Regions from separate parts of the Streptomyces sp. NPDC051364 genome, predicted to be linked through region 1. Evidence: riboswitches for the same ligand, from Rfam matches in the RefSeq annotation. Region 1 holds a riboswitch; each other region holds the start of a gene.

Region 1 (9,840 bases):
GTCGATGAACTCGTCGACCCGGTACGCCTCTTCGTCCGGCTCCGGCGGGCGCGCGATCTGGTGGTTCAGCAGCCGGCCGCCGGGGGCCAGCAGGGCGTGCAGGGTGCGGGCGTACTCGCGGTAGCGGTCGGCGCCGACGTGCTCGGCCATGCCGATGGACGAAATGGCGTCGTACGGGCCGTCCTTGACGTCCCGGTAGTCCTGGATCCGGATGTCGACCCGGTCGGCCAGACCCTCCTCCGCGGCCCGCTTGCGGGCGTACACGGCCTGCTCGCGCGAGAGGGTGATGCCGGTGACGCGGACCCCGTACTCCCGGGCCGCGTGCAGCGCCATGGAGCCCCAGCCGCAGCCGACGTCGAGGAGCCGCAGGCCGGGCTCGAGGCCCAGCTTCCGGCAGACCAGGTCGAGCTTGTCCCGCTGGGCCTCCTCCAGGGTGGAGCCGGGGCTCCAATAGGCGCAGGAGTACACCATCGAGGGGCCGAGGACGTGCTCGTAGAACTCGTTGCCGACGTCGTAGTGGTGGCTGATCGCCTTCCGGTCGCGGCTCCTGGTGTGCAGCGGGCCGCCGCGGCGGGGCGCCTCCTCGGGCGGCGGCGCGGGCGCCGGCCACGGCCGGGCCAGGGCGACGAGGTCGCGCAGGGCGGCCCGGGCGGCCGGGTCGCGCAGCAGCGCGGCGGTCCCGGCGGCGCCCGCCGCGGCCCGCTCGGGCAGGTGGGGCAGGTGCGGGCGCAGGGCGGCGAGTTTGCCGAGCCCGGAGCGGCGGATCGCCGGCGGGCCCTCGGGGGCGGCGGCGGGATCCCGCTCCCAGAGCAGGCCGGCCACCCGGTCCAGCAGTTCGAACAGGTCACCCTCGACGGTGATGTCGCCGGCGACCCAGGCACGGGCCAGGCCCAGTTCACCCGGTCGCCACAGGACGCGCCGCAGGGCGCGCCGGTTGGCCAGCACCAGGGTGGGGCCGGTGGGCGGTCCGGCCTCGCTGCCGTCCCAGGCGCGAATCCGGACGGGCACGGGGGCGCCCAGCAGTGTCTCGGCAAGAGTGGCCAGCCGCGGCGCGGCGTCGGTCATCGTAGGCACCTCCAGAACGATCCGACCGAACGGCCTACCCATTTCCGGGGCCCGTCAATCGGACACCCCCCTCCATCGGGCGGACCGCCGGAGGGACCGCCGGGGGGGCCGCCGGAAGGTCCGCCGCAGCGGCTGCCGGGAACGCCGAAGGGGCCGCCCGCACCACGGATGGCGGGCAGCCCCTTCGGGGACGTGCTGGAGAGTTGCCGGTCAGGCCCGGGTCAGGAGGCCTTGGCCTTCGCGGCGGGGGCTGCCGCGGCGGCCGGAGCCGGCGCCGGCTTGGCGGCCTCGTAGAACTCTTCGCGCGGGGTCTCGAGCGCACCGAGGGAGACGACCTCGCGCTTGAGGAACATGGCGAGGGTCCAGTCGGCGAAGACGCGGATCTTGCGGTTCCAGGTCGGCATGGCCATGCCGTGGTAGCCACGGTGCATGTACCAGGCGAGCCGGCCCTTGAGCTTGATCTTCATCTTGCCCATGACGATCATCGCGACGCCCTTGTGGAGGCCGAGGCCCGCCACTGCACCCTTGTTGGAGTGGGCGTACTCGTGCTGCGGGAAGCCCCGCATGCCCGAGATGACGTTGTCGCCGAGGACCTTGGCCTGGCGCAGCGCGTGCTGGGCGTTCGGCGGGCACCAGGCGTTCTCGACGCCGGCCTTGCGGGCGGCCATGTCCGGGACCTGGGCGTTGTCGCCCGCGGCCCAGATGTAGTCGGTGCCCTGGACCTGGAGGGTCGGGGCGGTGTCGACGTGGCCGCGCGGGCCGAGCGGCAGGCCGTAGCGGGCCAGCGCCGGGTTCGGCTTGACGCCTGCGGTCCACACGATGGTGTTGGAGTCGACCTCGAGGCCGTTCTTCAGCACCACGTGGCCGTCCACGCAGGAGTCCATGGAGGTGTTGAGGTAGATCTCGATGCCGCGCGACTCGAGGTGCTCCTTGCCCCAGGTGCCGAGCTTGGGCCCGACCTCGGGGAGGATCTTGTCGGCCGCGTCCACCAGGATGAAGCGCATGTCCTCGCGCTTGATGGTGGTGTAGTACTTCGCGGCGTCGCGGGCCATGTCCTCGACCTCGCCGATCGTCTCGGCACCGGCGAAGCCGCCGCCGACGAAGACGAAGGTGAGGGCCTTGCGGCGGACGTTCTCGTCCGTCGTGGACTCGGCCTTGTCGAGCTGCTCGAGGACGTGGTTGCGCAGGCCGATGCCCTCTTCGACGCCCTTCATACCGATGCCCTGTTCGGCGAGGCCGGGGATCGGGAAGGTGCGGGAGACGGCGCCGAGCGCGATCACCAGGTAGTCGAAGGGCAGCTCGTACGCCTCGCCGACCAGCGGCGTGACGACGGCGACCTTGCGGTCCTGATCGATGCTGGTGACCCGGCCGGTGAGAACCTCTGCCTTGGGCAGCACGCGTCGCAGCGGGACGACGACGTGCCGAGGCGAGATGCTGCCTGCGGCCACTTCGGGGAGGAAGGGCTGGTAGGTCATGTACGACCGGGGGTCGACGACCGTGACGGTCGCCTCGCCATAGCGCATCTTCTTCATGATCCGCTTGGCCGCGTACAGGCCTACGTACCCACCTCCTACAACGAGGATCCTGGGACGCTCCGTGGTGCTCATGGAACGAGTATCCAGCACCCAAAGGGGTGTCGCTCGTGAGCCCCTTCACAAGGTGTCGGAAGGCCTCTGTTACACTGCGCGGCCCACGTGACGGAGGTCATGGCGCCGAACGGGAACCAGGGTGTAACGGGAGTCGTTGTTCACCCGTCCTGAACTGGCCTCCAGGCCCATAAGCGGAGTAGACCACCGGGTTGGTGGATACCTACCGACGAGGCCGGGCCGCGCCCTCGAAACACACGAACGCACACGAAAAAGAGGCCCGCGAGCCCCGGGAGCCCCCCAAAGAGACCTTCCCGCAGCCCATCAGGCCCCTTTTCCTTGTGAAGAACTTCACGAACTTTCTGTGGAGGGCGGGACCTAAGGCCCCCGTAAGGGCCCCCAGAGGTCCCCGGCAGGCCCCCCGCGACCCTCGCACCAGCCCCGCACAAGCCACCCGCGACCCACCCGTCAGGCGATGGACCAGGCGATTCCGTCGAGGATGTCGTGCTCCGAGACCACGACTTCCGAGGCGCCGATGCGCTCCATGATCGCGAGCAGCACCAGGGTGCCCGCGCCGATGACGTCCACCCGGCCCGGGTGCAGGACCGGGATCGCCGCGCGTTCGGCGTGCACCGACGTCAGCATGCGCTCGGTGATCTCGCGGACCTGCTCGTACGAGATCCGGGAATGGTGGATCGCCGAGGAGATGTACTCCGGCAGCCCGAGGGCGATCCCGGCGACCGTGGTCACCGAGCCGGCCAGGCCCACCAGCGTGCGCGCCTCGGACAGCGGGACCGTCTGCTCCACGAGGTCCAGCGCCGCCTCGATGTCGGCCCGTATGGCGGCGATCTGCTGTGCGGTCGGCGGGTCGGTGACCGCGCCGTCCACCACCAGGTGGCGCTCCGTCATGCGGACGCAGCCCACGTCGACCGAAAGGGCCGCCCGTACGTGCTCCTCGCCGACCACGAACTCGGTCGAACCGCCGCCGATGTCCACCACAAGGAACGGCGTCTCCATGTGGGTGGTGCCCGTCAGCTCCTTGGTGGCGCCGATGAAGGAGAACTCCGCCTCCTGGTCACCGGAGATCACCTCGGGCTCGACGCCCAGGATGCCGAGGACCCCCTGGACGAACTCGTCCCGGTTCTCGGCGTCGCGGGAGGCCGAGGTCGCCACGAAGCGCAGCCGCTCCGCACCCAGCTCCTTGATGACGGCCGCGTACTCGCGGCAGGCCGCGAAGGTGCGCTCCAGCGCCTCCGGGGCCAGCCGGCCCGTCTTGTCGACGCCCTGGCCGAGGCGGACGATCGTCATCCGCCGGTCCAGCTCGACCAGCTCGCCGGTCTCCGGGTCGCAGTCCGCGACGAGCAGGCGGATGGAGTTCGTACCGCAGTCGATTCCGGCGACGCGGGTCACGCGTCCGACTCCTTCTGCTCCGCCTTCTCCGCCTTCTCCGCGCACGGGGTGACGCAGGCGCCCTTGGCCCACCACTCCGGCAGCATCGCCAGCGCCTCGTCGCCGAACGGGTTCACCCCGGGCCCGGCGGCCAGCGAGTGGCCGACCAGCACGTGCAGGCACTTCACCCGGTCCGGCATCCCGCCGGCGCTCGGGAAGCCCTGGAGCACCTCGATGGCGTCGCGGCGCCGGATGTAGTCCTCGTGCGCGGCCTGGTAGGCGGCGGCCAGCTCGGGGTCCTCGGCGAGCCGGGCCTGCATCTCCTTCATCACGCCGTTCGCCTCGAGCGTGCCGATCGCGGAGGCCGCGCGCGGGCAGGTGAGGTAGTACAGCGTCGGGAAGGGCGTGCCGTCGGGGAGGCGCGGGGCGGTCTCCACCACGTCCGGCTGGCCGCAGGGGCAGCGGTGGGCGATGGCGCGCAGCCCGCGCGGCGGGCGGCCGAGCTGCTGCTCGAACGCCTCGATGTCCGCGTCGGTCGGCTCGGTCCGGTCGGTCTGGGGCGGGGGCGTCTGCATGCCTGGAGGAAGTCTCTTCGTTCTCGTGGATGGGTGCGGTGCTCGGGTGCGGTACTCGGAGTGCCGTTGCTCGTCACTCGCCGGGGCGGTCGGCCTTGTCGACGCCGTCCCAGACGTTCGAGTACCAGGGCCGGTCGGATCCGGCCGTTCCGGAACGGTGCCGCTCGGCGGCCCCGGCCCCGGGGTCGGTCATGATGTAGCTGATCTCGCCCGGGCGGACGAAGTGCAGGTGCTTGCGCGCCTGCTGCTCCGCGTACGCGTTGTCCTGCCAGCGGGCCTTCTCGTCGCGGAGGCGTTCGAGGCGCCGGCTCGCGGCCTCGGCGGCCCGCTGCTGCTTCGCGATCTCCGAACCCTGGGAGACGTACTGGCGCATCGGATACGCGAGGGCGACGACCAGCGTACAGAGGACGAGCACCAGGAGCGCGGCCCGGCCGGTGAGCCGGCTGCGGCGGACCTGACGGCGCGTCTGCGAGCGGTAGACGTGGGCGGCGGTCCGCTCGCCGAGCTGCTTGAGCCTGGTCGCGGTGGAGAAGGTGGAGAACCGATCCCGGTTCCCGGCCATTGATCCCGCCTCCCCTTGTACGCGGTACGCACTACGCAATACGTCCCCGCACACGGTACGGGACCGAGTGCGGGGACGTACGGAAGCAAGAGCGTGGTTAACCCTTGGCCCTTGGCCCTTGGCCCTTAGCCCTTGAAGCGCGGGAAGGCGGAGCGGCCCGCGTACACCGCGGCGTCGTCGAGGATCTCCTCGATGCGCAGCAGCTGGTTGTACTTGGCGACGCGGTCCGAGCGGGCCGGGGCGCCGGTCTTGATCTGACCGCAGTTCACGGCGACGGCGAGGTCGGCGATGGTGACGTCCTCGGTCTCACCGGAGCGGTGCGACATCATGCACTTGAAGCCGTTGCGCTGGGCCATCTCGACGGCGTCGAGGGTCTCGGTCAGCGAACCGATCTGGTTCACCTTGACGAGCAGGGCGTTGGCGGAGCCCTCCTCGATACCGCGGGCCAGGCGCTCCGGGTTGGTGACGAAGAGGTCGTCGCCGACGATCTGGACCTTGGTGCCCAGCTTGTCGGTGAGGGTCTTCCAGCCGGCCCAGTCGTCCTCGTACAGCGGGTCCTCGATGGAGACCATCGGGTACGCGGAGACGAGCTCCTCGTAGTACTCGGTCATCTCGGCGGCCGAGCGGGACTGGCCCTCGAACTCGTACTTGCCGTCCTTGTAGAACTCGGACGCGGCGACGTCGAGCGCGAGCGCGATGTCCTTGCCGGGGACGTAGCCGGCCTGCTTGATGGCCTCGACGATGAGGTCGAGCGCGGCGCGGTTGGACTCCAGGTTCGGGGCGAAGCCGCCCTCGTCGCCCAGGCCGGTGGAGAGGCCCTTGGTGTGCAGGACCTTCTTGAGGGTGTGGTAGACCTCGGCACCCCAGCGCAGCGCCTCGGAGAAGGACTCCGCGCCGATCGGGGCGATCATGAACTCCTGGATGTCCACGTTGGAGTCGGCGTGCGACCCACCGTTGAGGATGTTCATCATCGGAACGGGCAGCAGGTGCGCGTTCGGACCGCCGAGGTAGCGGAAGAGCGGGAGGTCCGAGGCCTCGGACGCGGCGTGCGCGACGGCGAGGGACACGCCGAGGATGGCGTTGGCGCCGAGCGAGCCCTTGTTGTCGGTGGCGTCCAGGTCGAACATGGCCTGGTCGATCAGACGCTGCTCGGTGGCGTCGTAGCCGACGAGCTCCGGGCCGATCTGCTCGATGACGGCGAGGACGGCCTTCTCGACACCCTTGCCGAAGTAACGGTTGGGGTCACCGTCGCGGAGCTCGATGGCCTCGAAGGCACCGGTGGAGGCGCCGGACGGAACTGCAGCACGGCCGGTGCTGCCATCGTCGAGGCCCACCTCGACCTCGACCGTGGGGTTGCCTCGGGAGTCCAGGATTTCCCGGGCTACGACGACGTCGATGGACGGCACGAGCATCTCCTTCTGGGATGTGACGCTGGGTGTGCGGTGGCATGTCAGGCCGTGGGATGGCCCCGCCGACTAGAGCCTAACCGGCTCCGGGCACTCGGCCAGCCGACCGCCCGCCTCCTGGGACGAAAAAGGGCCCGAATACCCGCCTTCCGGTACATAGGACTCTTGACCACCGGCGTCCCGGCCGGGGTCCGGGACGGGACCGGGACGGGACCGGGCGGGGAACAGGAGGGGCTCGGGCCGGACGAACGCCGCCGCCCGGCGCGTGGGGGGAGACGCGCCGGGCGGCGGGGATGCTGCGTGTTGTGCTCGCTGCCGCAGTTGTTACGGCAGGGTTCAGCTGAGCTTCAGCTTCTGACCCGGGAAGATCAGGTCGGCGTCCGAGACGATGTCCTTGTTGAGCTCGAAGAGCTTCTCCCAGCCGCCCTTGACGCCGTTGGCCTCGGCGATGGTGCCCAGGGTGTCGCCGGGCTTGACCTCGTACGAGCCGTTGCCGGTCTTCGGGGCCGGGGCCTCGGAGCGCTCGGAGCGGGTCGTCGGAGCCTCGGAGCGCTTCGTCTCCTTCTTCGGCTCGGTCTTCTTCGGCTGGGTCTTCTTGGTCTCGGTCTTCTGCTCCGTCTTCTTCGGGGTGTCGGTCGTACCACCGCCGGTGTAGGAGGAGTTGGAGAGGCCGACGCCGCAGGACGGCCACGCACCCTTGCCCTGGCCCTTGAGGACCTTCTCGGCTATGGCTATCTGCTGCGACTTGGAGGCCTGGTTGGCCTGCGCGGCGTACGCCTTGCCGCCGTACGCGGCCCAGGTGGAGGACGAGAACTGCAGGCCGCCGTAGTAGCCGTTGCCCGTGTTGATGGACCAGTTGCCGCCGGACTCGCACTGCGCTACGCGGTCCCACTCGGTGCCGGTGGCGGCGGATGCCGAGCCGGCCGCCATGAGCGGGGCGGCGACGGCGACACCGGCGACGCCGGCGAGCGTGACGATGCGGGTGGTCCGCTGAATGGCCGTGGCGCGGCGGTGCTTGCCCTTGCCGGAAAGCAGCATGGAGTTCTCCTCACCGACGCCTGCGAGGTGAGCTGTCGGGTTCGGGCTGATGAGTGCCCGGCCGTGCGACGTGGCGCACGACTTAACCCCTAGCCGTTTCCGTGACCGTCTCTCAACGGCCGGTCCCGGCGCCTACCTTGGTTCCCCCGCTCCTGCCTTCGGCGCTTTACGCGACGACTGTTCCCTCCGGCCGCCGGCAGGATTCGGCGATGCGGTCGAAGGAGCCCGCGGTGGCGGGCGACTCAGAAGGTAGGCAGGTCTCTCCCCGATGTTCAACGAGGAACACCGGGGAGAAACGGCCCCTACTTGCGCTCCCTTTACGGCCGTTTGCGCAGGTGAGGACGGGGTTTGCGGAAGGCTCCAGGCGGGACACGCCAGTTGACCGGAAGAGACGCATGTCTCACTTGCAGATAACGGACATTCAGCTCTTTACGGGTGCCCGAAGTGCCGCTATTCCTAGCTTAGATCCAGGTTCTGGCCGGGCTTGATCAGGTCTGCGTCCTCGCCGATGACCTGCTCGTTGGCGTGGTAGAGCGCGTTCCAGCCGCCCTTGAGGCCCTTGGCAGACGCGATGGTGGCCAGGCTGTCGCCCGCCCGGACCGTGTACGAGGGCGCCGACGCCCCCTCAGATGCGGCGGGCAGCTCGAGGGCGGGCGTACCACGGTGCTTGCCGTTGCCGGAGGTGTCCGGGATGGCACTCGGGTCGGTGGAGGCGCCCGGGGCACCCGGGGCCGCGTGGGCGCTGGGGTCGGCCGGGACGACCGGAGCGGTCGGGTCCGCCGGGTTCCCGGGCGTGGTCGGGCTCCCCGGGGTCGTCGGCGCGGTGGGCGTCGTCGGGGCCGTGGGGGTACCCGGGGGCGCGGTCGGGTCGCCGGGGAGCACCGGGACGGTCGGCGACGTGGACGGCACGTCCGGGTCGGGCATGACGGGCAGTCCGCTGTTCGGCGCGAGCGGCGCCGGCGGGAGCGTGAAGTCCGGGGCCGGAGCCGGGGTCGGGGCGCCGAAGTCCAGCGCCTTCGCTCCGGAGCCGCCCTTCGGGATCGAGTGGTCCGGGCGCGAGGGGCTCGGGGCGACGGGGCCGAGCGTGCCGGGCAGGCCCGGGTCCACGGTCGCGGCGGGGGCCTGCCGGGTCAGCCCGGCAGACTCCGAGCACTGCCCCCACGCCTGGGGGCCCTGGGTGCCCAGCACCCGCTCGGCGACGGCGATCTGCTGCGAGCGGCTGGCGAGGTCGGGGCGCTCGGCGAAGTCGAGGCCGCCCGAGGAGTTCCACTGCTCCTGCGTGAACGAAAGTCCGCCGTACGACCCGCTGCCGGAGTTGGCGCTCCAGGAGCCGCCACTCTCGCACTCGGCGACCTTGTCCCACGTGGAGGTGTCCGCCGCGCTCGCGCCGGTGGCGGCGAGCAGCGGCAGGGCCAAGGCGGAACCGGTGACTCCGGCGGTGACGACTATCGCGGGTACCTGGCGGGGGCGTCTGTGGCGGCCGTTCCCGGAACGCATGAGCTGCACCTTTCGCATAACGGCTGGGTAACGGCAGAACCTAGCCGTCTTAGCACGTCAGTAACAACTCTTGACGGGGGCTGACTTACGGTCAGGGGCGCTTCAGATGTTTCGAGCTGTGAACCTGACGGGAAGAGTGCGCAGGCCACGCATGATCAGACCCCCGCGCCAGCGAAGCTCGTTGGACGGAACAGCGAGTTCCAGATCCGGCAGACGCTTCAGCAAAGTCGCAAGCGCGGTCTGTCCCTCAAGTCGTGCGAGCGGAGCGCCCAGGCAGTAGTGGATGCCGTGCCCGTATCCGAGGTGCTGGTTGTCGGTGCGGGAGAGGTCGAGGGTGTCCGGATCGGCGAACCGCTCGGGGTCCCGGTCGGCCGCGGCGAGGACGACGAGCACCGGATCGCCGGCTGCGATGTCCCGACCCCCGAGGGTCAGCGACTCGGTGGCGAAGCGCCAGGTGGCCAGCTCCACGGGGCCGTCGTAGCGGAGCAGCTCCTCGATGCCGGTCTCCAGCAGGCCGCTCTCGCCGGCGGCGAGGGAGTCCTGGAGGCGGGTGCGCTGATCCGGGTTCATGAAGAGGGCATGTACCCCATTGCCGATCAAATTGACTGTGGTTTCGAAACCGGCGAACAGGAGGATGAAGGCCATCGCCGTGGCCTCGGCCTCCGTCAGGTGGTCCCCGTGGTCGCTCGCGCGGATCAGGTCGGAGATGAGGTCATTGCCCA
Region 2 (9,840 bases), on a different contig from region 1:
ACCACGGCTCGCTCGGGGCACCGGCGTCGCCCGGCTCGAACGGCTGGCCCGGGATCGGCAGCGCGATCGCCGCGCCGGTGGCCTCGGCCGCGGTCACAGTGCCCTCGCCGGGTTCGTCCCACGGGTGCGGGGCCAGGTTGAAGGTGCCCCAGTGGATCGGCAGCATCGTGCCGTGGGGGATCCCGCCCTGGAGGTCGAGGTGGGCGCGCATGCCCTCCTCGGGGGTCATGTGGATGTCGGGCCAGTACTCCGAGTAGGCCCCGATCTGGATCATCGTGGCGTCGAAGGGGCCGTGCTCGGCGCCGATCTCCCCGAACCCGGGGAAGTAGCCGGTGTCGCCGCTGTGGAAGATCCGGTGCTCGTCGCCCGCGACGACCCAGGAGGCCCACAGGGTGTTCTGCTGGTTGCGCAGGCCGCGCCCGCAGAAGTGCCGGGCCGGCGTGGCCGTCAGCGAGAGCCCCGCGATCTTGGTGCCTTCGTTCCAGTCGAGCTCGCGCAGCCGGTCCGGCGACACCCCCCAGCGCTCCAGGTGGGCGCCGACGCCGAGCGGGACGGCGAAGACCGTGTCCGTACCGGCCAGCTCCTTGATGGTCGGCAGGTCGAGGTGGTCGTAGTGGTCGTGCGAGATCACCACGACGTCAACCGGCCCCAGCGAGGCCAGCGGTACGGGTACGGGGTGCAGCCGCTTGGGCCCGGCGAACGGGAAGGGAGAGCACCGCTCACCCCACACCGGATCGAACAGCACCCGCCGCCCGTCGATCTCCGCGAGTACGCCCGAGTGCCCCATCCAGGTCAGGCGCAACCCGCTGACCGGCGGCTTCGCCAGCTCGGCGAGGGTCGTCGGGTAGACCGGGATGGGAGCTCCCGGGTTGCGCCGGATCCGCTGCTCCTTGTGGAAGTAGATCTTGGCGAACTCCATCATGGAGCCGGAAGGCCTGGTCCGGGCCCCGACCGGGTTCTGGAAGACACCGTCGGCGAAGTTCGGCGAGCGGTGGATCCGCTCCAGGCGTGCGCCGGACGGATCCGCGCCGAAGGCTTCGGGCCGCAGGGCACGCAGCCGTGGACGCAGGGGACGGGAGCCGGTCAAAGCGCCTCCTGGGAGGGTGGGACGGATGGGCGTGAGAGGCCGTACTGGTTTCCGGTCTATCACCTTGCCAACGCGCACCGGCCCCGAAGGATTCCGCCGCGCGTACCCGTCCTCCTGCCCCCGTCCCCTTCTCCTACTCGGCTACCCGCTGCTCCGCTACTCCGCCCCTCCTGCGCCGGGCTACAGCGGCAGCAGGTCCGGACGCTTCGCCTCCACGTGGTCCCCGGAGGACTCCCCGCGCAGCCGCCGCCCGATCCACGGCACCAGGTACTCCCGCGCCCACTGGATGTTGTCCCGGGTCACGTCCACCGAGCCGCGCGGCTGTTGCGGCGGCCACGGCTGGTCGGGGTCGGCCGGCACCTCGAACCCCAGCACCTGGGCGGCGCGCAGCGCGACCCGGGTGTGCCCCTCGGGCGAGAGGTGCAGCCGGTCGTCGTCCCAAGCCCGCCGGTCCTGTACGGACTTCAGCGACCAGAGGTCGAGCACCGGGCAGTCGTAGCGGTCGGCGATGGCACGCACATGGGCGCTGTACGTGGCCACCTTGCCCCGGAGGTGCTTGAGGACCGGCACACCGCGGGTGTCGAAGCCGGTGGTGATCATGACGTGGCCGACGGCTCCGGTGAGGTCGGCCACGGCCGCCTCGAACCGCTCCGCCACGTCGTCCGGGTCGCTGCCGGGCCGGATGATGTCGTTGCCGCCGGCGCAGAAGCTCACCAGGTCAGGTGCGAGCTCCTTGGCCCGGGGGACCTGTTCGGCCACGATCTGGTCGAGGAGGCGCCCCCGCACGGCCAGGTTCGCGTACCGGAATTCGTTTTCCTCGCGCTGATCGGCCAGGAGTACGGCCAGCCGGTCCGCCCAGCCGAGAAAGGTCTCCCCGGGTCCCGGGTCCCCCACACCCTCGGTGAAGCTGTCCCCGATCGCCGCGTACGAGCCGATGGTCTTGAGTGTCGTCTTCGTCGCTGCCACGAGAACACATCTTTCACCCCGGCACGTGACCTACGCCATCGTAGGAAGGGGTTGACGGACCGTGATCTATACCACCTGGTCGGTACGGAATAACGCGGCGTGAGGCCGGGACCCCCCTCGGGTCCCGGCCTCACGAGTCCGGTTGCCTCTGTCCGACGGCGGGAGCCGTCAGATGCTCACACCCTTGGAGCGGAGGTAGGCCAGCGGGTCGATGTCCGAGCCGTAGGACGGCCCGGTGCGGATCTCGAAGTGCAGGTGCGGGCCGGTCGAGTTGCCGGTGGAGCCGGAGAGGCCGAGGGTCTGGCCGCCGGTGACGCTCTGGCCGGCCGAGACGGAGAGCTGGGACAGGTGGCCGTACTGGGAGTACTTGCCGTCCGCGTGCCGGATGACGACCTCGTTGCCGTACGCGCCGGCCCAGCCGGCGGAGACCACGGTGCCCGCGCCCACGGCCCGGACGGTGGTGCCGGAGCTCGCGATGAAGTCGACACCGGTGTGGTAGCCGCTGGACCACATGGCGCCGGGGGTCTTGTACTGGGTGGAGATCCCGCCGCCGACGGGGGCGACGAAGCCGGCGGCGCTGACCGTACCGGCGGCGGACTTGGCGGCGGTGCTCTTCTTGGCGGGCGCGGCGGCGGCTGCGGCCGCGGGGGCGGCAGGGGCCGGCGCGACGTCCGCGGAGCCCTTGTCCTCCGAGGGCGAGGCCGAGGACTTCTTCGCCGGAGCCGGAGCGGACTTCTCGGCCGGAGCCTGCGCGGCCGGAGCCGCCTCGCCCTGCGCACCGAGGGTCAGCTTCAGCCCGGGGTGGATCAGCGACGGGTCGGTGCCGACGGCCTCGCGGTTGTCGGCGTACAGCTGCTGCCAGCCGCCCGAGAGGTGGCGGTCCTGGGCGATCTTGGAGAGGTAGTCGCCCGGCACGACCGTGTAGACGACCGGCGCGGACTGCGCGGCAGCGGCGGGCGCGGCCTGCAGCGCCGCCGGAACCTGCGGGGCCTGCACGGGAGCCGCGGCGGGGGCGGCGGCCGGGGCACCGGCCGCCTGGGCGCCGGCGGCACCCAGCAGCGGCAGCGCGAGGGCCGCACCACCGGTGCCTGCGACGGCGAAGCCGCGCGCCACGGAACGGGACTTGGGACGGCGGTGCTTACCCTTTGCAGGCATGGCGAATTCCTCTCCGTCGCCTGCGAGGTGAGCTGTCGGGTTCGGACTGGAGATGTCCGGCCGCACATGAACGGAACATGTACGGCTTCACCCCGAGCTGCGCCGATACAAAGATCGGGAACAGCGGCTTACCTGGTTCCCCCGCTCCTGCCGCGCGCGTGAATAGTCGGGTGCGGTTTCCGGACGGCGGCAGGATTAGGCGGTCCATCCGGATCGATCGCGAAGGTAATCGAGTTGAGCCGCACGGAACAAGCCACGAATTTCCTGACGGATTCACAGGCCGGGGAGTTCGACGGAATTCCGGTCACCCTCCGTCCATTCCCCGCCGCCAACAACCGCCCCGGCCGGGCCTTTCGACTTCGACGATCAGGCACTCACGGTCACCGTATGATCTGGCTCACGGGGCTGCGCCCGATCTCGCCTCCGGTTATGGCAAGTTGGCCTCAAGTAGCGCAATTCGGACATCTCACGACGACGCGGAGGAGTTCCCGTGACCCAGCAGATACCCCAGCCCCCGCGGACGGAGCCCGTACCGGAGCCGGAGCTGGCCGGAGTGCGCAACTTCCGTGATGTGGGCGGGCTGCCGACCATCGACGGGCGGAGGGTCAAGCCAGGAAAACTGTTCCGTAGCGGACATCTGGCACATGCCACCGAAACCGATGCAGAATTCCTCGCATCGCTCGGCCTCCACACAATTTTCGACTTCCGCAACGGCGCCGACCACGCCCTGGAGGGACTCGACGTCGAGCTTCCCGGCGTGCGGAACGTCAACATCCCGCTGTCGGATCCGGCCGACGGCAAGGAATTCTGGAAGATGGTCCGCGGCGGCGATCTCGAGCAGCTCCGCGGAATCCTGGGCGAGGGCAAGGGCGCCGCCCGAATGGCCAACTCGTACCGCTCGATGATCGAGCACCGCACCGCCGAGCACGGCCGGGTCGTGCACGCCCTCGCCGAGGACAGCATTCCGGCGCTCATGCACTGCGCGGCCGGCAAGGACCGGGCCGGCCTGTCGATCGCCGTCACCCTGCTCGCGCTGGGCATCGAGCGCGAGGCGATCGTGGCGGACTACCTGGAGTCCAACGCCCCGCACCGCCGCTACCGGGTGCGCCGTACCAGCGACGCCCCCGAGGCCCGCTCCCCCGAGGTGATGGAGCTGCTCGCCCCGCTCTTCGACGCCCGCGCCGAGTACCTGACAGCGGCCTTCGACACCATCGACGAGCACTGGGGCGGGGTCGACCGGTACCTCGCCGAGGGCCTCGGACTCACGCCCGAGACCCTCGACCGGCTGCGGGAGCAGCTGCTCGACCGATAACCCGGCCGACAGCCCGACCGGGAAACCGGGCAGCGGAGCAGGCCGTCAGCCGCCGGCGACGGCCTGCTTCACCAGCGTCCTGCCGAAGTCCCACATCAGTGCGCCCCCGCCGTGCGCCTCGTCCATGACCGCGCGGAAGGAGCCGACGAACCGGTCGACGTCCCGCTCGTCCACGATCAGCGGCGGGATGAGCTTGATGACCTCCAGATGGTCGCCGGAGACCTGCGTCAGGATCCGGTGCTTCTGCAGCAGCGGCACCACGACCATCTGGGCGAAGAGCCCCTTGCGGGCCGCCTGGAGCATGGTCCACCGGCTGCGCAGCCCCAGCGAGGACGGCCGCCCGAACTCGATGCCGATCATCAGGCCGCGCCCCCGTACCTCGTGGAGCAGCTCGTACTCGTCCACGAGCGCCGCGAGCCGGCCGCGCAGCAGGTCGCCCATCGCGCGGGCGTTCGCGACCACCGACTCGTCATCCATGACGGAGAGCACCGCCAGCCCGGCCGCCATCGCCTGCGCGTTGGATCCGAAACTGGCGGAGTGCACCAGCACCCGGTCCATGGACGAATAGACCTTTTTGAAGATCCAGTCCTTGCCCAGGGTCGCGCCGACCGGCACATAGCCGCCCGAAAGGGCCTTGGCCACGCACACCAGGTCCGGCTCCACGCCCGGCTCGTGCTGGTACGCGTAGAACTCGCCGGTCCGGCCGAGCCCCGTCTGCACCTCGTCCGCGATCAGCAGCGCCTTGTGCCGGTGCAGCAGCTCCTGCGCCGCGAGCAGGAACCCGGGCGGGGCCGCGAGCACGCCCTTGCCCTGGATCGGCTCGACGACGAAGGCGGCGACGTCGCCACGCTTCAGCTCCCGCTCCAGGGCCGCCAGGTCCCCGAGGGGGATCTTCGTGTCGGGCAGCAGCGGCGCGAAGCCGTCCCGGAACCCGCCCTCCCCGTTGACCGAGAGCGAACCCGTGGTGAGCCCGTGGAAGGCGTGGTCGCAGTAGAGAACCCTCGTTCGCCCGGTGGCGTACCGGGCGAACTTCAGGGCGGTCTCCACGGCCTCGGTGCCGCTGTTGCCGAAGAAGACCCGTTCCAGGTGCGGGCTGTACGAGAGCAGCTTCTCCGCCAGCAGCCCGGGCAGCGGCTGGCAGTCGAAGCGGGTCAGATCGGCGAGCTGTGCGTCCAGGACGTCGTGCAGGGCCTGGCGGACCACCGGGTGGTGGCGGCCCAGGCCCATCACGCCGAACCCGGCCAGCATGTCCAGGTAGTCGTTGCCGTCTGCGTCCCAGAAGTGTGCGCCTTCGGCCCGTACGTAGACCTTGTCGAAGCCGATCGTGTGCAGCATCCGGGGCAGCTGGTGGTTGAGGTGCCTGGTGTGCAGCTCGTACCGTTCCGCGCCCCGCTCGTCCAGCAGGGCGCGGAGGTCGAAGCCGGTCACTGCTTCTCCCGGTTCCCCGAGACCGTCTCCCGGGCCGCGCGCAGGGACTCCTTGAGGGAGCCCATGGTGGCGAGGACGGCGGTGGGCTCGTAGCCGCAGTGCGCCATGCAATTCGCGCAGCGCGGGTCCTTTCCTCGGCCGTACTTGCTCCAGTCGGTCTCTTCGACCAGTTCCCGGTACGTCGGCACGTAGCCGTCGCTCATCAGATAGCAGGGGCGCTGCCAGCCGAAGAGGGAGTAATTGGGAATGGCCCAGGCGGTGCAGGGGAAATCCACCTTGCCTTCCAGGAAGTCGAGGAAGAGCGGGGAGTGGTTGAGCCGCCAGCGGCCCCGGTTTCCGCCCGCGAAGGCCTTCTTGAAGAGTTCCCTGGTCTGCTCGACGCCCAGGAAGTGCTCCTGGTCAGGGGCCTTTTCGTAGGCGTAGGCGGGCGAGATCATCATTTCGTCGACCTTGAGGTCGTCATTGAGGTAGTTGAGCACCTCGATGATCGTCTGCGGGGTGTCGGTGTTGAAGAAGGTGGAGTTGGTCGTGACCCGGAACCCGCGCCGCTTCGCCTCCTTGATGGCGGCGACCGCCTCGTCGAAGACGCCTTCCTTGGCGACCGACTCGTCGTGCCGTTCGCGCAGCCCGTCGATGTGCACGGCGAAGGCGAAGTACGGGGACGGGGTGAACTTCTCGATCTTCTTGCGCAGCAGCATCGCGTTGGTGCAGAGGAACACGTACTTCCGCTTGGCTACCAACTGCCGCACGATCTCGTGGATCTGCGGGTGCATCAGGGGCTCGCCGCCCGCGATGGACACCATGGGGGCGCCGGACTCCAGGACGGCGCCGACGGCCTGCGCGACCGGCATGCGCTGCTTGAGCACGCCGGCCGGGTGCTGGATCTTCCCGCACCCCTCGCAGGCCAGGTTGCAGGCGTAGAGCGGTTCCAGCTCGACGATCAGCGGGAACTTCTCACGCTTGCGGAGCTTCTGTTCGAGAAGATACGTCCCGACCCTGATGGACTGTCGCAGTGGCATGGCCATCTGGCTCACCTCCTGGGGAGCAGCAAAGAACGGTGCCAGTCATGAAACGCGGGCAGTACGGCACGCAATACGCGGAAGGCCGATATTCCACCGCGGAACGTGCCGATACGGACGAGCTCATGCTCCGGAGCGTCCACGATCACCCGGACGGCCGCAACCGGACGGTTCCAGCCATCTGCGGCGGCCCGGGTGGCCGTCCACAGGGTGGCCGCGGACTCCATGTCGACCGCGATGGCGCCGGTGGCGCGCAGCTGGGCGCGTTCCTGGCCGCGGACGACGTGGTCGGATCCGGTCAGTGCGCCGGTGTGCACGGTCCGGCCCGGAGCGGCCCGGGCCAGCGCCTCGGCGAGCAGGGCGGTGCCGGCGCACGCGACGGCGCCCCGCGGGTCCCGGGTCTCCTCGGCGACGACGAGGTCGCCGGGGCTCATGCCGGGGACCAGCCCGGCGCAGAACCCGGTGGCGAGGACGGGGGCCCGGTGCAGCCCCGGCTCGGCGAGCGCCCGGCCGACGGCCCGCTCGGCGGCGCGCGGGCCCATGCCGGTCCGCAGGACGGAGTAGCCGGGTGCGGTGCGGGCGGCGCCGCGGCCGCCGCCGCTGCGCAGGGCCGCCTGCTCGATGCGCAGGGCGCAGGCGACCAGCAGCGGTACGGGCGGCTCGGACGGTTCGGGGCCGTCGGCGCGGGCGGCGTCGGCCATCAGGCCTCCCCGGGCGCGAAGGGTTCCCCGTACAGGTAGCGGCCGAGCGCGGTGAGCGGGAACACCTGCCGGTACAGGTGGTAGTTGATGGAGAAGTCCCAGGGGAAGCCGGTTCCGGTGAAGTACGGCTCGTCCCAGGAGCCGTCCCCCCGCTGGGTCTCCACCAGGTACCCGATGCCCCGCTCGACGGCCTTGCCGTGCCGCTCCCCCGCCGAGAGCAGCGCCATGAGCGCCCAGGCGGTCTGCGAGGCGGTCGAGGCCCCCTTCCCGGCCCACTCCGGGTCCTTGTACGAGCGCTGGTCCTCGCCCCACCCGCCGTCCTCGTTCTGTACGGATTCCAGCCAGCGCACGGCCCGCCGGATCGCGGGATGAGCCGGGGCGAAGCCCGCGGCCGTCAGGGCCGGGACCACCGACCCGGTCCCGTACACGTAGTTGGTGCCCCAGCGGCCGAACCAGGCGCCGGTGGACTCCTGTTCGGCGAGCAGCCAGGCGATGCCGCGCCGGGTCCGCGGGTCGGCTGCCTTGCCCTCGACGGCGAGCATCTCCACCACGTGGGCGGTGACGTCGGCCGACGGCGGGTCGATGACCTCGCCGAAATCGCAGAACGGCAGCCGGTTCGGGAAGGGGCTGGTGTTGTCGGCGTCGAAGGCGCCCCAGGCCCCGTTCCTCGACTGCATCCCGAGGTTCCAGGAGACCCCGCGGGCGATGGCCGCCTCCACCCCGGCCGGCTCCGGGTGCCGGATCCGGCGCAGTGCGAGGACCACCTCGGCGGTGTCGTCGATGTCGGGGTAGGTGTCGTTGTGGAACTCGAACGCCCAGCCGCCCGGGGCGAGTCCGGGCCGCCGCACCGCCCAGTCGCCGGTGCGGACGATCTCCTCGCCGAGCATCCAGTCGGCGGCCTTCACCAGGGCCGGGTGGTCGGGCGGCAGGCCGGCGTCGGCCAGGGCGATGGCGGCGAGGCAGGTGTCCCAGACCGGGGACTGGCAGGCCTCGATCATCCGGGTGGGGGCACCTCCCTGGCCGTCAGGCCCAGGGGGACCGTCCTCGCGCCACACCGCGAACCGGTCGAGAGACTCCAGCCCGGCCCGCATCACCGGGTGGGCGAGGTCGTACCCGAGCAGGTGCAGGGCGATGACGGAGTACACGGCGGGCGGCTGGATCCCGCCCCAGCAGCCGTCGTTCTCCTGGCGCTCGATGATCCAGCGGGCGGCGGTGTCCATCGCGGCCTTGCGCAGCCGGCGCGGGGCGAACCGGCGGTAGACGTGCAGCACCTTGTCCATCCGCTGGAAGGCGCCCTCCCAACTGACCAGCGGGGCCAGGCGGTTGGCAGCGGGGGACGGGCGCCGCGCGTCGGTGTGCAGCTCGTCGAGGGCAAACGGGGCCGGGCGGACGGGGCGCTTGGCGGAGACCACGGTCAGCGGCACGATGGTCTGGCGGGCCCAGCAGCCGAAGTCGTAGATGTTCAGCGGCACCCACGGCGGCAGGAAGACCAGCTCGGGCGGGAGTTCGGGGAGGTGGTCCCAGCTCCACCAGCCGAACAGGGCCAGCCAGATCCGGGTGAAGACGCGGGCGGCGGCGATCCCGCCGTGGGCCCGGACCCAGGCCGAGGCGCGGGCCATGTGCGGGGCGTCGGGCGCGTCGCCGGCGAGCCGCAGGGCGACGTACGCCTCGATGGTGGCGGAGAGTTCGGGCGGCCCGCCGTGGAAGGTGGCCCAGGTGCCGTCCTCGCGCTGCTCGCCTCTGATGAAGCGGGCGGCGGCCTGCGTGGTGGCCTCGTCCCGGATCCCGAGGAACTGCCGCAGCAGCAAGTCCTCGGCGTCCATGGTGACGTTGGTCTCCAGGTCCCCCTTCCACCACCCGGCCGCATCCTGGCGCGCAAGCAGGTGCCGGGTGGCCCGCGCGGCGGCCTCCTGCGCACCCTGCACCGTGTCCGGCATGGTGAAATCCGGGTCGGCGCCGGGGGTACCGGCACCGTCGGTCGTCGCTGTCATGGCTTCCCCTTACGTGGCAGTTGTCCTCTGCTGTGCTGGGGTATGCCGTCGGCCGGGCGCTCCTGTCAGGTGGCGCCGGCCGGCGACTCGCGAGTCATATCCCTGCTCGGGTGGCGATCACCTCTTGCGCACGACGACGAAGTCGGCGAGGGCGACGAGCTGTTCGCGCACCCGCTGCGGC
Region 3 (9,840 bases), on a different contig from region 1:
CTACGAGGTCCACGCCGTCGGCCGCTTCCTCCGGTTCGCCCCGCAGCCCTGGGGCCGGGGCGAGGCCAGGCTGACGCAGCTGGTCCTGATCGGCGCCGGTACGGACGGCCCCGCCCTGCTCCGCGAGCTGGAGGCCTGCCGTGAACCGGCCCCGCAGCACGCGCTCCCGGAGAGCATGTGGGGCGTGCTCCGCTACGTCGACCGCCCGGCGGAGGCGGAAACCGGGCCGGAGCCGGAGCCGTACGACCCGGAGCCGTACGACCCCGAGCCGTACGGCGATCCCGATTCCGATCCCGAATCCGCAGACCTGTAGGACGCGACGCCCGGGGGTCAGGCGACCTCGACGCCGTATTCGCGGAGGAGGTCCTCGAGGCCGCCGCGGTAGCCCTTGCCGCCGATCACGAAGTCCCAGTCGCCGTTGGAGCGGCGCCGGAACGAGCCGAGGACCAGGGCGGTCTCGGCGGCGCGCCCGTCGGAGACGTCCAGTCGGCCGAGTTCCTCGCCGCCGGGGGACAGCAGGCGGATGTGAGCGTCTGTGAACCCGGCGAGGTCGGCGTGCGGATCGGCCTCCGGGTCGATCGCGGCGACGAGGACCAGGCGGTCGGCGGGCTCGGGCAGGGCGTCGAAGGAGACCTCCAGCGCGGCCTTGTCGGGGGCCGAGTGGGCGCGGGCCCGTACCGAACCGTCCGGGGTCCGCGGGTTGTTGAAGAACACGAAGTGGTCTTCGCTCAGCACCCGGTTACCTGTGCAGACGAGGGCGCACACGTCCAGGGCGACCGCGCCCGACCAGGACATGCCGAGCACGTTGTGGTCCGCCGAAGGGGCGGCGGGCTCCGGCTCGGTCGCGCGCTGCGCCGGACCGCCGCCGAGCCGGCCGCGCAACCCGTACTGGTGGAGCAGCTCGACCAGGTCCGCCCCGGGAACCAACTCCAGCGGCTTGCCGTTGGCAAAGGTGTACGACCCGGGCCCGAAGGACGCCGTGGTGACGAGCACCCCCTTGTTCGCCCCCTTGTCCTGGACCGTGCCGTACAGATCACGCACGGCCGTCGGCGGCACCGTGTTCCGGTAGCGCTTGACCTGCACCACGATCCGCCCGCCCCGGATCGGGGCCGGGTCCAGCGCCTCCACGTCCACTCCGCCGTCGCCCGACCGCTGCGTGGTCACCGCCTCCATGCCCATCGCCCTGAAGAGCTCCGCCACCAGGTTCTCGAAGGCGATCGGATCCATCACGAACAGATCCGGTTCGTCCTCGTCCGCGTCGCCCGCCTGCCCGCCATGGCTGACGACGCCCCCGCCGACCTCGTCGGGCCGGCGCCCGGGGCGTACCGCCGTCAGTTGGTCGGGGCGCGCCGACAGCTGTCCGCCGAGCCCCGACACCAGACAGTCCACCGCGCTGACCTGCTCCAGCCGCAGCCCCGCGAAAGCGCTGCGCGCCGCCGGCACGGTGGAGAGCACGAACCGCGCCTCCTGCCCCGTCGCCGGATCGTGGCAGTCCACGAACCCGTTGACCACGACCGAGTCCAGTACGCCGAACTCGTCCGCCGCGTACAGCTCGCGCACCACCAGCAGCATGCACTGCGCCAGCAGGTCCCGGTACAGCGCCCGCCGTTCCGTGACCGGGCGGGGCTTCACCTTGTCCTGGTCCGTGCTCGGCAGGTACTGCACCGACCTGGCCTCCGGCACCACCGCGTACCCGGGGAGCTCCCAGTCCAGCACCAGCTGGCGGGCCGCAGGGTCGTACGCGGCCGCCACCTGCCTGGGCAGCGCCTCGGGCCAGGCCGTCGAGGCGTACAGGGCGGCCGAGAAGTACTCCACCGCCGCCTCCGCGTCGCCCGAGCGCAGGGTGCCGGCCAGCTCGGTGAGCCCGCTGTTGTGCGCCCGTACCCCGGCGAGCTGCTGCTCGGCCCACCGGTCGTACTGCTGCCGGTACGCCGCCAGTTCCTGTTGCCGCTGCGCCTCCGCGGCGTTCGCGGCCTGCCAGGCCTGGGTGTACCGGGCGTGGGCCTCCCGCTCCGCCTGGGCCCGGTGGTTCGACCCGAGCGTCCAGCCGCTGCTCTGCTGCTGGAACTGGTCGATGCGGGGCATCGGCACCGGCTGAGCCAGGGCCCCGGGGGCGAAGGGTTCCAGCTGCTCGGAGCGGGCCAGGGCAGATATCCGGAACGCCGGTGCCCGGCAGCCCGCGACCAACAGGCCCTTGAGGGCGTCGACCTCGGCGTCGAACTGCGCGGTGCGCCGTAGGGCCTCGGCCTCGCGGTACTGCCGGTGGCTCCGGTTCGCGTCGCGTTCGTGGGCCCGCTGCCGGTCCCGTTCGTAGGACTGCTGCCGGCGCTCGGCCTCCCGCTGCTGGATCAGCTGTGTCTGCTGCTGCCGGCGCTGGGCCTCGGCCCAGTCCCCGATCAATCCGCCCGACCGACGACTCATCAGCTGTGTACTCCCCCCACCAACACCCGGAAGGAAAACACTAGTCGGCATTCGGGTGGTACGTCCCCCCGGTCGCACCACCCGAACGCCGCCGTACGTCCTACAGCACGCCCCCCGCCAGAGCGGCGACGACCGCGGGCAGCGCGGCCCCCGAGCCGTCGCGGCGCGGGTCCACGGCCGGCAGTTCGGCCGGGCTGCCGTTCGCCGCGGCCGCGCGGACCGGTGCGTTGCCGGCCCAGGCCAGTACCAGCAGGTCCTCGCCCTTCAGGAACCGCTGGCAGCGCACGCCGCCGGTGGCCCGGCCCTTGCGCGGGTACTGGTCGAACGGGGTGAGCTTTCCGGACAGCATCGAGTCGTCCAGCGTCCCGTGCGACCCCGCCACCGTGAACACCACGGCGTCGCGCGCCGGGTCGATCGCCGAGAAGTGGATCACCTTGGCGTTCTCGGCGAGCTTGATGCCCGCCATGCCGCCCGCCGGGCGGCCCTGCGGGCGCACCTGGCCCGCGGGGTAGCGCAGCAGCTGGGCGTCGTCGGTGAGGAAGACCAGGTCCTCCTCGCCCGTGCGCAGTTCGACCGCGCCGACGATCCGGTCGCCCTCCTTGAGGGTGATGACCTCCAGCTCGTCCTTGTTCGCCGGGTAGTCCGGCACGACCCGCTTGACCACGCCCTGCTCGGTGCCCAGGGCCAGGCCCTGCGAGGACTCGTCCAGCGAGGTCAGGCAGATCACCTTCTCGTCCGCCTCCAGCCCGGAGAGGAACTCCCCGACCGGGGCGCCGCCCGCCAGGTTGGGCGCGGCGTGGGTGTCCGGCAGCTGCGGCAGGTCGATCACCGACAGCCGCAGCAGGCGCCCGTACGAGGTGACCACGCCGACATCGGCCCGGGCGGTCGCGGCGACCTGCGAGACGATCAGGTCGTGCTTCGCGCGGGCGCCGCCCTCCTCCTCCGGCAGCGCCTCGCCGTTGGCGGTGCGCGCCAGCAGTCCCGTGGAGGACAGCAGGACCCGGCACGGGTCGTCCGCGACCTCCAGCGGAACCGCGGCGACGGCCGTCCCCGCCGACTCCAGCAGGACCGTACGGCGCTCGGTGCCGAACTTCTTCGCGACCGCCGCCAGTTCCGTGGAGACCAGCTTGCGCAGCTCCGTGTCGGACTCGAGGATCCCGGTCAGCTCGTCGATCTCGCCGGTGAGGCGGTCGCGCTCGGACTCCAGCTCGATCCGGTCGAAGCGGGTGAGCCGGCGCAGCGGGGTGTCCAGGATGTACTGGGTCTGGATCTCGCTCAGCGAGAAGCGCTCGATGAGCCGCTGCTTCGCCTGCGCCGAGTTGTCGCTGTCCCGGATGATCCGGATGACCTCGTCGATGTCGATCAGGGCAACCAGCAGGCCCTCGACCAGGTGCAGCCGGTCGCGGCGCTTGGTCCGGCGGAACTCGCTGCGGCGGCGCACGACCTCGAAGCGGTGGTCGAGGTAGACCTCGAGCAGCTCCTTGAGGCCGAGCGTCAGCGGCTGGCCGTCGACCAGCGCGACGTTGTTGATGCCGAAGGACTCCTCCATCGGCGTCAGCTTGTACAGCTGCTCCAGCACGGCCTCCGCGTGGAAGCCGTTCTTGATCTCGATGACCAGGCGCAGGCCGTGCGAGCGGTCCGTGAGGTCCTTGACGTCCGCGATGCCCTGGAGCTTCTTCGAGCCGACCAGGTCCTTGATCTTCGCGATGACCTTCTCGGGGCCGACCGTGAAGGGCAGTTCGGTGACGACCAGGCCCTTGCGGCGGGCCGTCACGTTCTCCACCGAGACCGTCGCGCGGATCTTGAACGTGCCGCGACCGTTCTCGTAGGCGTCCTTGATCCCCGAGAGGCCGACGATCCGGCCGCCCGTGGGCAGGTCCGGACCCGGCACGAAGCGCATCAGCGCTTCCAGGTCCGCCTGCGGGTAGCGGATCAGGTGGCGGGCGGCCGCGATGACCTCGCCCAGGTTGTGCGGGGGCATGTTGGTGGCCATGCCGACCGCGATCCCGGAGGCGCCGTTCACCAGCAGGTTCGGGTACGCCGCGGGCAGCGCGACCGGCTCCTGCTCCTGGCCGTCGTAGTTGGCGGTGAAGTCGACGGTGTCCTCGTCGATCGACTCCGTCATCAGCGACGTGGCGTCCGCCATCTTGCACTCGGTGTAACGCATCGCGGCCGGCGGGTCGTCGTTGCCGAGCGAGCCGAAGTTGCCGTGGCCGTCGACCAGCGGCAGCCGCATCGAGAAGGGCTGGGCCATGCGTACGAGGGCGTCGTAGATCGACGCGTCACCGTGCGGGTGCAGCTTGCCCATGACCTCGCCGACGACGCGGGCGCACTTCACGTAGCCGCGGTCGGGGCGCAGGCCCATCTCGTTCATCTGGTAGACGATGCGCCGGTGCACCGGCTTCATGCCGTCGCGGGCGTCGGGCAGGGCGCGGGAGTAGATCACCGAGTACGCGTACTCGAGGAAGGAGCCCTGCATTTCGTCGACGACGTCGATGTCGAGGATCTTCTCCTCGAAATCCTCCGGCGGCGGGGTCTTCGTGCTGCGGCGGGCCATCGCTGCGCGGCTCCTTAACCAAGAAAGAAGGTGTGCTGGGGGTCTTGCGGGTGGTCTGGCGGGTGGTGCGACAGGGGCTGACGGGGGTTGTCGCGGACCATTGTGGCCCGAGGCACCGACAACGCCGACTCCGACCCAGGTCTGAGCCGGGAACTTCTCCGGTCCCCGACGCGCTTGCATACAGTGGCAGGTCTGACGGAAATCTCTGCATCGCGATCGAAGGGACCACATGCCCATGGGTCACACGGCCACAGCCCAGGCCGGCTCCGGCGGCCTCACAGCGACCGAGCACAGGCTGGCCAACGGCCTGCGCGTGGTGCTCTCCGAGGATCACCTGACCCCGGTCGCCGCGGTCTGCCTCTGGTACGACGTCGGCTCGCGCCATGAAGTCAAGGGGCGAACCGGTCTGGCTCACCTCTTCGAGCACCTGATGTTCCAGGGCTCGGCGAGCGTACCCGGCAACGGCCACTTCGAGCTCGTCCAGGGTGCCGGGGGTTCGCTCAACGGCACGACCAGCTTCGAGCGCACCAACTACTTCGAGACCATGCCGGCCCACCAGCTGGAGCTCGCGCTCTGGCTCGAGGCGGACCGGATGGGCTCGCTGCTGGCCGCCCTGGACGACGATTCCATGGAGAACCAGCGCGACGTCGTCAAGAACGAGCGCCGCCAGCGGTACGACAACGTCCCGTACGGCACGGCCTTCGAGAAGCTGACCGCCCTGGCGTACCCCGAGGGCCACCCGTACCACCACACCCCGATCGGCTCCATGGCCGACCTGGACGCGGCCTCCCTGGAGGACGCCCGCGCCTTCTTCCGTACGAACTACGCGCCCAACAACGCGGTGCTGTCGGTCGTCGGTGACATCGACCCCGAGCAGACGCTCGCCTGGGTCGAGAAGTACTTCGGCACCATCCCCGGGCACGACGGCAAGCAGCCGCCGCGCGACGGCACGCTGCCCGAGATCATGGGCCGGGAGCTGCGCGAGGAGATCGTCGAGGAGGTCCCGGCCCGCGCGCTGATGGCCGCCTACCGGCTCCCGCACGACGGCACCCGCGAGTGCGACGCCGCCGATGTGGCGCTGACCGTCCTGGGCGGCGGCGAGTCCTCCCGGCTGCACAACCGCCTGGTACGCCGCGACCAGACGGCCGTCGCGGCCGGCTTCGGCATGCTGCGGCTCGCCGGCGCGCCCTCGCTCGGCTGGCTGGACGTGAAGACCTCCAGCGGGGTCGAGGTGCCCGACATCGAGGCGGCCGTCGACGAGGAGCTCGCGCGGTTCGCCGCCGAGGGCCCGACGGCCGAGGAGATGGAGCGCGCCCAGGCGCAGCTGGAGCGCGAGTGGCTGGACCGGCTGAGCACGGTGGCCGGCCGCGCCGACGAACTCTGTCGCTTCGCCGTACTGTTCGGCGACCCTCAGCTGGCGCTCAGCGCCGTCCAGCGGGTCCTCGACATCACCGCCGAGGAGGTGCAGGCCGTGGCCGCGGCCCGACTGCGCCCCGACAACCGCGCGGTGCTGGTGTACGAGCCGCTCCCGGCAGAGGCCGACGGGGCCGACGAGAACGACGAGAACGAGGGGGCGGAGCAGTGAGCGACACCGCAGCCGTCACGATGACCTTCCACCCGCAGCCGCAGGCCGGCGAGGCCCGGCCCTGGGCCTTCCCGGCTCCCGAGCGGGGCTCGCTGTCCAACGGGCTGACCCTGCTGCGCTGCCACCGCCCCGGCCAGCAGGTCGTGGCCGTCGAGGTCAACCTCGCCGCGCCGCTCGACGCCGAGCCCCAGGGCCTGGACGGCGTGGCGACCATCATGGCCCGCGCGCTGTCCGAGGGCACCGACAAGCACTCCGCCGAGGAGTTCGCGGCCGAGCTGGAGCGCTGCGGCGCCACGCTCGACGCGCACGCCGACCACCCGGGCGTGCGGGTCTCCCTGGAGGTCCCGGCCTCCCGGCTGGCCAAGGCGCTGGGCCTGCTCGCCGAGGCGCTGCGCGCGCCCGCCTTCGCCGACAGCGAGGTCGACCGCCTGGTGCGCAACCGGCTCGACGAGATCCCGCACGAGCTGGCCAACCCCCAGCGCCGCGCCGCCAAGCAGCTCTCCAAGGAGCTCTTCCCGGCCACCCTGCGGATGTCCCGCCCGCGCCAGGGCACCGAGGAGACGGTCGCCCGGATCGACTCCGCGGCCGTGCGTGCCTTCTTCGAGGCCCACGTACGCCCCGCCACCGCCACCGCGGTGGTCGTCGGCGACCTGACCGGCATCGACCTGGACGCCGTACTGGCCGACACCCTGGGCACCTGGACCGGCAACACCGCCGCGGCGCTCCCGGTGCCGCCGGTGACCGCCGACGACAGCGGACGCGTGGTCATCGTGGACCGGCCCGGCGCGGTCCAGACGCAGCTGCTCATCGGCCGGATCGGGCCGGACCGGCACGACCGGGTCTGGGCGGCGCAGGTGCTCGGCACGTACTGCCTGGGCGGCACCCTCACCTCACGCCTGGACAAGGTGCTGCGCGAGGAGAAGGGGTACACGTACGGCGTGCGCGCCTTCGGTCAGGTGCTGCGCTCCACCGCCGACGGCAAGGGCGCCTCGATGCTCGCCATCAGCGGCTCCGTGGACACCCCCAACACGGGCCCGGCGCTCGACGACCTCTGGAAGGTGCTCCGCACCCTCGCGGAGGGCGGCCTGACCGACGCCGAACGGGACGTGGCAGTGCAGAACTTGGTGGGCGTGGCCCCGCTGAAGTTCGAGACGGCCGCGGCCGTCGCCGGCACGCTCGCCGACCAGGTCGAGCAGGAGCTCCCGGACGACTACCAGGCCCGGTTGTACGCGCAGCTGGCCCAAACGGGCACGGTGGAGGCGACTTCGGCCGTCCTGGCCGCCTTCCCCGTGGACCGCCTGGTCACCGTCCTGGTGGGCGACGCCTCGCAGATCGAGGCGCCGGTGCGGGCGCTCGGGATCGGTGAGGTCACCGTCGTCACCAACTGACGGACATCCCAAGGGGCTCCAGTGGCTTGTCCACCGGAGCCCCTTTTGTCTGTTTAGTGGAGAGGTTGCTTGTATGCGGTGTGGCGTACGCAACAAAAAGGCGTGTCTGTTTGGCGATTGACTGATGATCCGCCTAGCGTCGGCCGTGCTGTCCGTCAGTTGTACGCGCCGCATCCGCGGCACCGGGCAGCGATCGCCGAGTCCCCGTCAGGCGCGAGCCTGGGGAGCCGGGGACCCACATGTGTCCCTGGGGTGAATCGGACCGCCTCGCCAGAGGGGGCCCGTAGGAGACCTTCCTGCTCCGAACCCGTCAGCTAACCCGGTAGGCGAGAAGGAAGGAAAGGATCAGCCCCTTCATGGCGTTTGGCAGTCGTGCCGCCGGTAAGCACCGTGGTTCCAGTCGTCTGAGCCGCAAGACCGCCGGCTACGCCGGCATCGCCGCCCTCGCCACCACCGGTGTCGTCGGCTCCCTCGCAGGCCCGGCGTTCGCCGCGTCGGACAAGGCCCCCTCCATGGAGGACACCGGCCTGACCGCCGTCGTGACGGCCGAGGACCTTCCGATCCAGATCGAGGCCCAGGCCGAGGCCCAGGAGCACGCGGCAGAGGCCGCGGCCGCCAAGGCGAAGGCGGAGGCCGACGCTGCGGCGCGCGCCGCCGAGGCCAAGCAGAAGGCCGAGGAGAAGGCGAAGGCCGAGCGCGAGGCCGCCGAGCGCGCCGCCCGCGAGGAGGAGCGCAAGCGCCTCAACACCTTCGTCGCCCCCGTCGACGGCTCCTACATCAGCACCCAGTGGCACGCGGGCGGCGGCATGTGGTCCTCCGGCAGCCACACCGGCATCGACTTCCACGCGGCCTCCGGCACCTCGGTGCACGCGGTGGGCTCCGGCACCGTGGTCGAGGCCGGCTGGGGCGGGGCGTACGGCAACAACGTCGTCATCAAGCACAACGACGGCACCTACACCCAGTACGGCCACATGACCTCGCTGAGCGTCTCCGTCGGCGAGCAGGTCACCCCGGGCCAGCAGATCGGCCTGTCGGGCTCCACCGGCAACTCCAGCGGCCCGCACCTGCACTTCGAGGCCCGCACCGGCGCCCAGTACGGCTCGGACATCGACCCGGTCGCGTACCTGCGCAACCACGGCGTCGACGTCTGACCCGCAGCACTTCACCGAAGGCCCCGGCTCCCCGAGCCGGGGTCTTCGCGTTGTGGCCGCAAGCGGCCGCATTGTGGCTGTAAATATTCGTGATTTCCGTCCGCGCTCGGAAAACATCGCGTGTTGCAATAGAGTCCCAGTACGATCCCAGCACGATCCCAGCACGATCCCAGCACGATCCCAGCACGATCCCAGCACGATCCCAGCACGATCGCGGCAATGGCGTCGGCAGTCGGAAATAGACGGAGGTCCGGACTTGCGTATTCCTGCGCACGCGGTATGCACGGCAATCCGCGACGACATCGTCTCCGGAGTCTTCGAGCCGGGCGGCCGGCTGACCGAGGAGCTGCTGGCCCGCCGGTACGGGGTCTCCCGCGTCCCGGTCCGCGAGGCGCTGCGGACCCTGGAGTCCGAGGGCTTCGTCACCACCCGGCGGCATGCGGGTGCCTGCGTCGCCGAGCCCACCGAGCAGGAGGCGGCCGACCTCCTGGAACTGCGGATGCTGATCGAGCCGCTGGCGGCGGCCCGGGCCGCCCGCCGGCGCACCGAGGCCCACCTCAAGGTGCTGCGCGGGCTGGTCAGGCTGGGCCAGGAGCGGGCCAGGCGGGGCCAGGGGGAGGACCTGCGATCCCTGGGAGGCTGGTTCCACGAGACCCTCGCCCAGGCCTCCGGCAGCCCCGGGCTCATCGCGCTGCTCACGCAGATGCGGCACAAGATCGCGTGGATGTACGCCGTGGA

The links. Region 1 has a riboswitch for cyclic di-AMP ahead of AB0M76_RS12430 (transglycosylase family protein). Riboswitches for the same ligand answer to the same signal wherever they lie in the genome.
Positions count from the first base shown of each region.
Region 2: linked by a shared signal. The riboswitch ahead of AB0M76_RS05600 (LysM peptidoglycan-binding domain-containing M23 family metallopeptidase) and the one ahead of AB0M76_RS12430 (transglycosylase family protein) in region 1 are both predicted to bind cyclic di-AMP.
Region 3: linked by a shared signal. The riboswitch ahead of AB0M76_RS19495 (M23 family metallopeptidase) and the one ahead of AB0M76_RS12430 (transglycosylase family protein) in region 1 are both predicted to bind cyclic di-AMP.

Region 1 is NZ_JBFBAH010000005.1:75,199-85,038, forward strand. It holds gene AB0M76_RS12400 (cyclopropane-fatty-acyl-phospholipid synthase family protein) at 1-1,065, opposite strand, end outside; gene AB0M76_RS12405 (NAD(P)/FAD-dependent oxidoreductase) at 1,287-2,672, opposite strand; gene AB0M76_RS12410 (Ppx/GppA phosphatase family protein) at 3,120-4,061, opposite strand; gene AB0M76_RS12415 (DUF501 domain-containing protein) at 4,058-4,615, opposite strand; gene AB0M76_RS12420 (septum formation initiator family protein) at 4,689-5,177, opposite strand; gene eno (phosphopyruvate hydratase) at 5,303-6,589, opposite strand; gene AB0M76_RS12430 (transglycosylase family protein) at 6,920-7,621, opposite strand; cyclic di-AMP (ydaO/yuaA leader) riboswitch at 7,624-7,795, opposite strand; gene AB0M76_RS12435 (transglycosylase family protein) at 8,078-9,118, opposite strand; gene AB0M76_RS12440 (cytochrome P450) at 9,221-9,840, opposite strand, start outside.
Region 2 is NZ_JBFBAH010000002.1:366,761-376,600, reverse strand. It holds gene AB0M76_RS05610 (MBL fold metallo-hydrolase) at 1-1,087, opposite strand, end outside; gene AB0M76_RS05605 (SGNH/GDSL hydrolase family protein) at 1,268-2,053, opposite strand; gene AB0M76_RS05600 (LysM peptidoglycan-binding domain-containing M23 family metallopeptidase) at 2,222-3,208, opposite strand; cyclic di-AMP (ydaO/yuaA leader) riboswitch at 3,213-3,387, opposite strand; gene AB0M76_RS05595 (tyrosine-protein phosphatase) at 3,699-4,520, shown strand; gene AB0M76_RS05590 (aspartate aminotransferase family protein) at 4,566-5,948, opposite strand; gene hpnH (adenosyl-hopene transferase HpnH) at 5,945-6,973, opposite strand; gene AB0M76_RS05580 (1-hydroxy-2-methyl-2-butenyl 4-diphosphate reductase) at 6,979-7,668, opposite strand; gene shc (squalene--hopene cyclase) at 7,668-9,659, opposite strand; gene AB0M76_RS05570 (polyprenyl synthetase family protein) at 9,777-9,840, opposite strand, start outside.
Region 3 is NZ_JBFBAH010000008.1:122,850-132,689, forward strand. It holds gene AB0M76_RS19470 (GTP-binding protein) at 1-313, shown strand, start outside; gene AB0M76_RS19475 (restriction endonuclease) at 331-2,421, opposite strand; gene AB0M76_RS19480 (DNA topoisomerase IV subunit A) at 2,522-4,978, opposite strand; gene AB0M76_RS19485 (pitrilysin family protein) at 5,214-6,563, shown strand; gene AB0M76_RS19490 (pitrilysin family protein) at 6,584-7,951, shown strand; cyclic di-AMP (ydaO/yuaA leader) riboswitch at 8,136-8,294, shown strand; gene AB0M76_RS19495 (M23 family metallopeptidase) at 8,308-9,102, shown strand; gene AB0M76_RS19500 (GntR family transcriptional regulator) at 9,359-9,840, shown strand, end outside.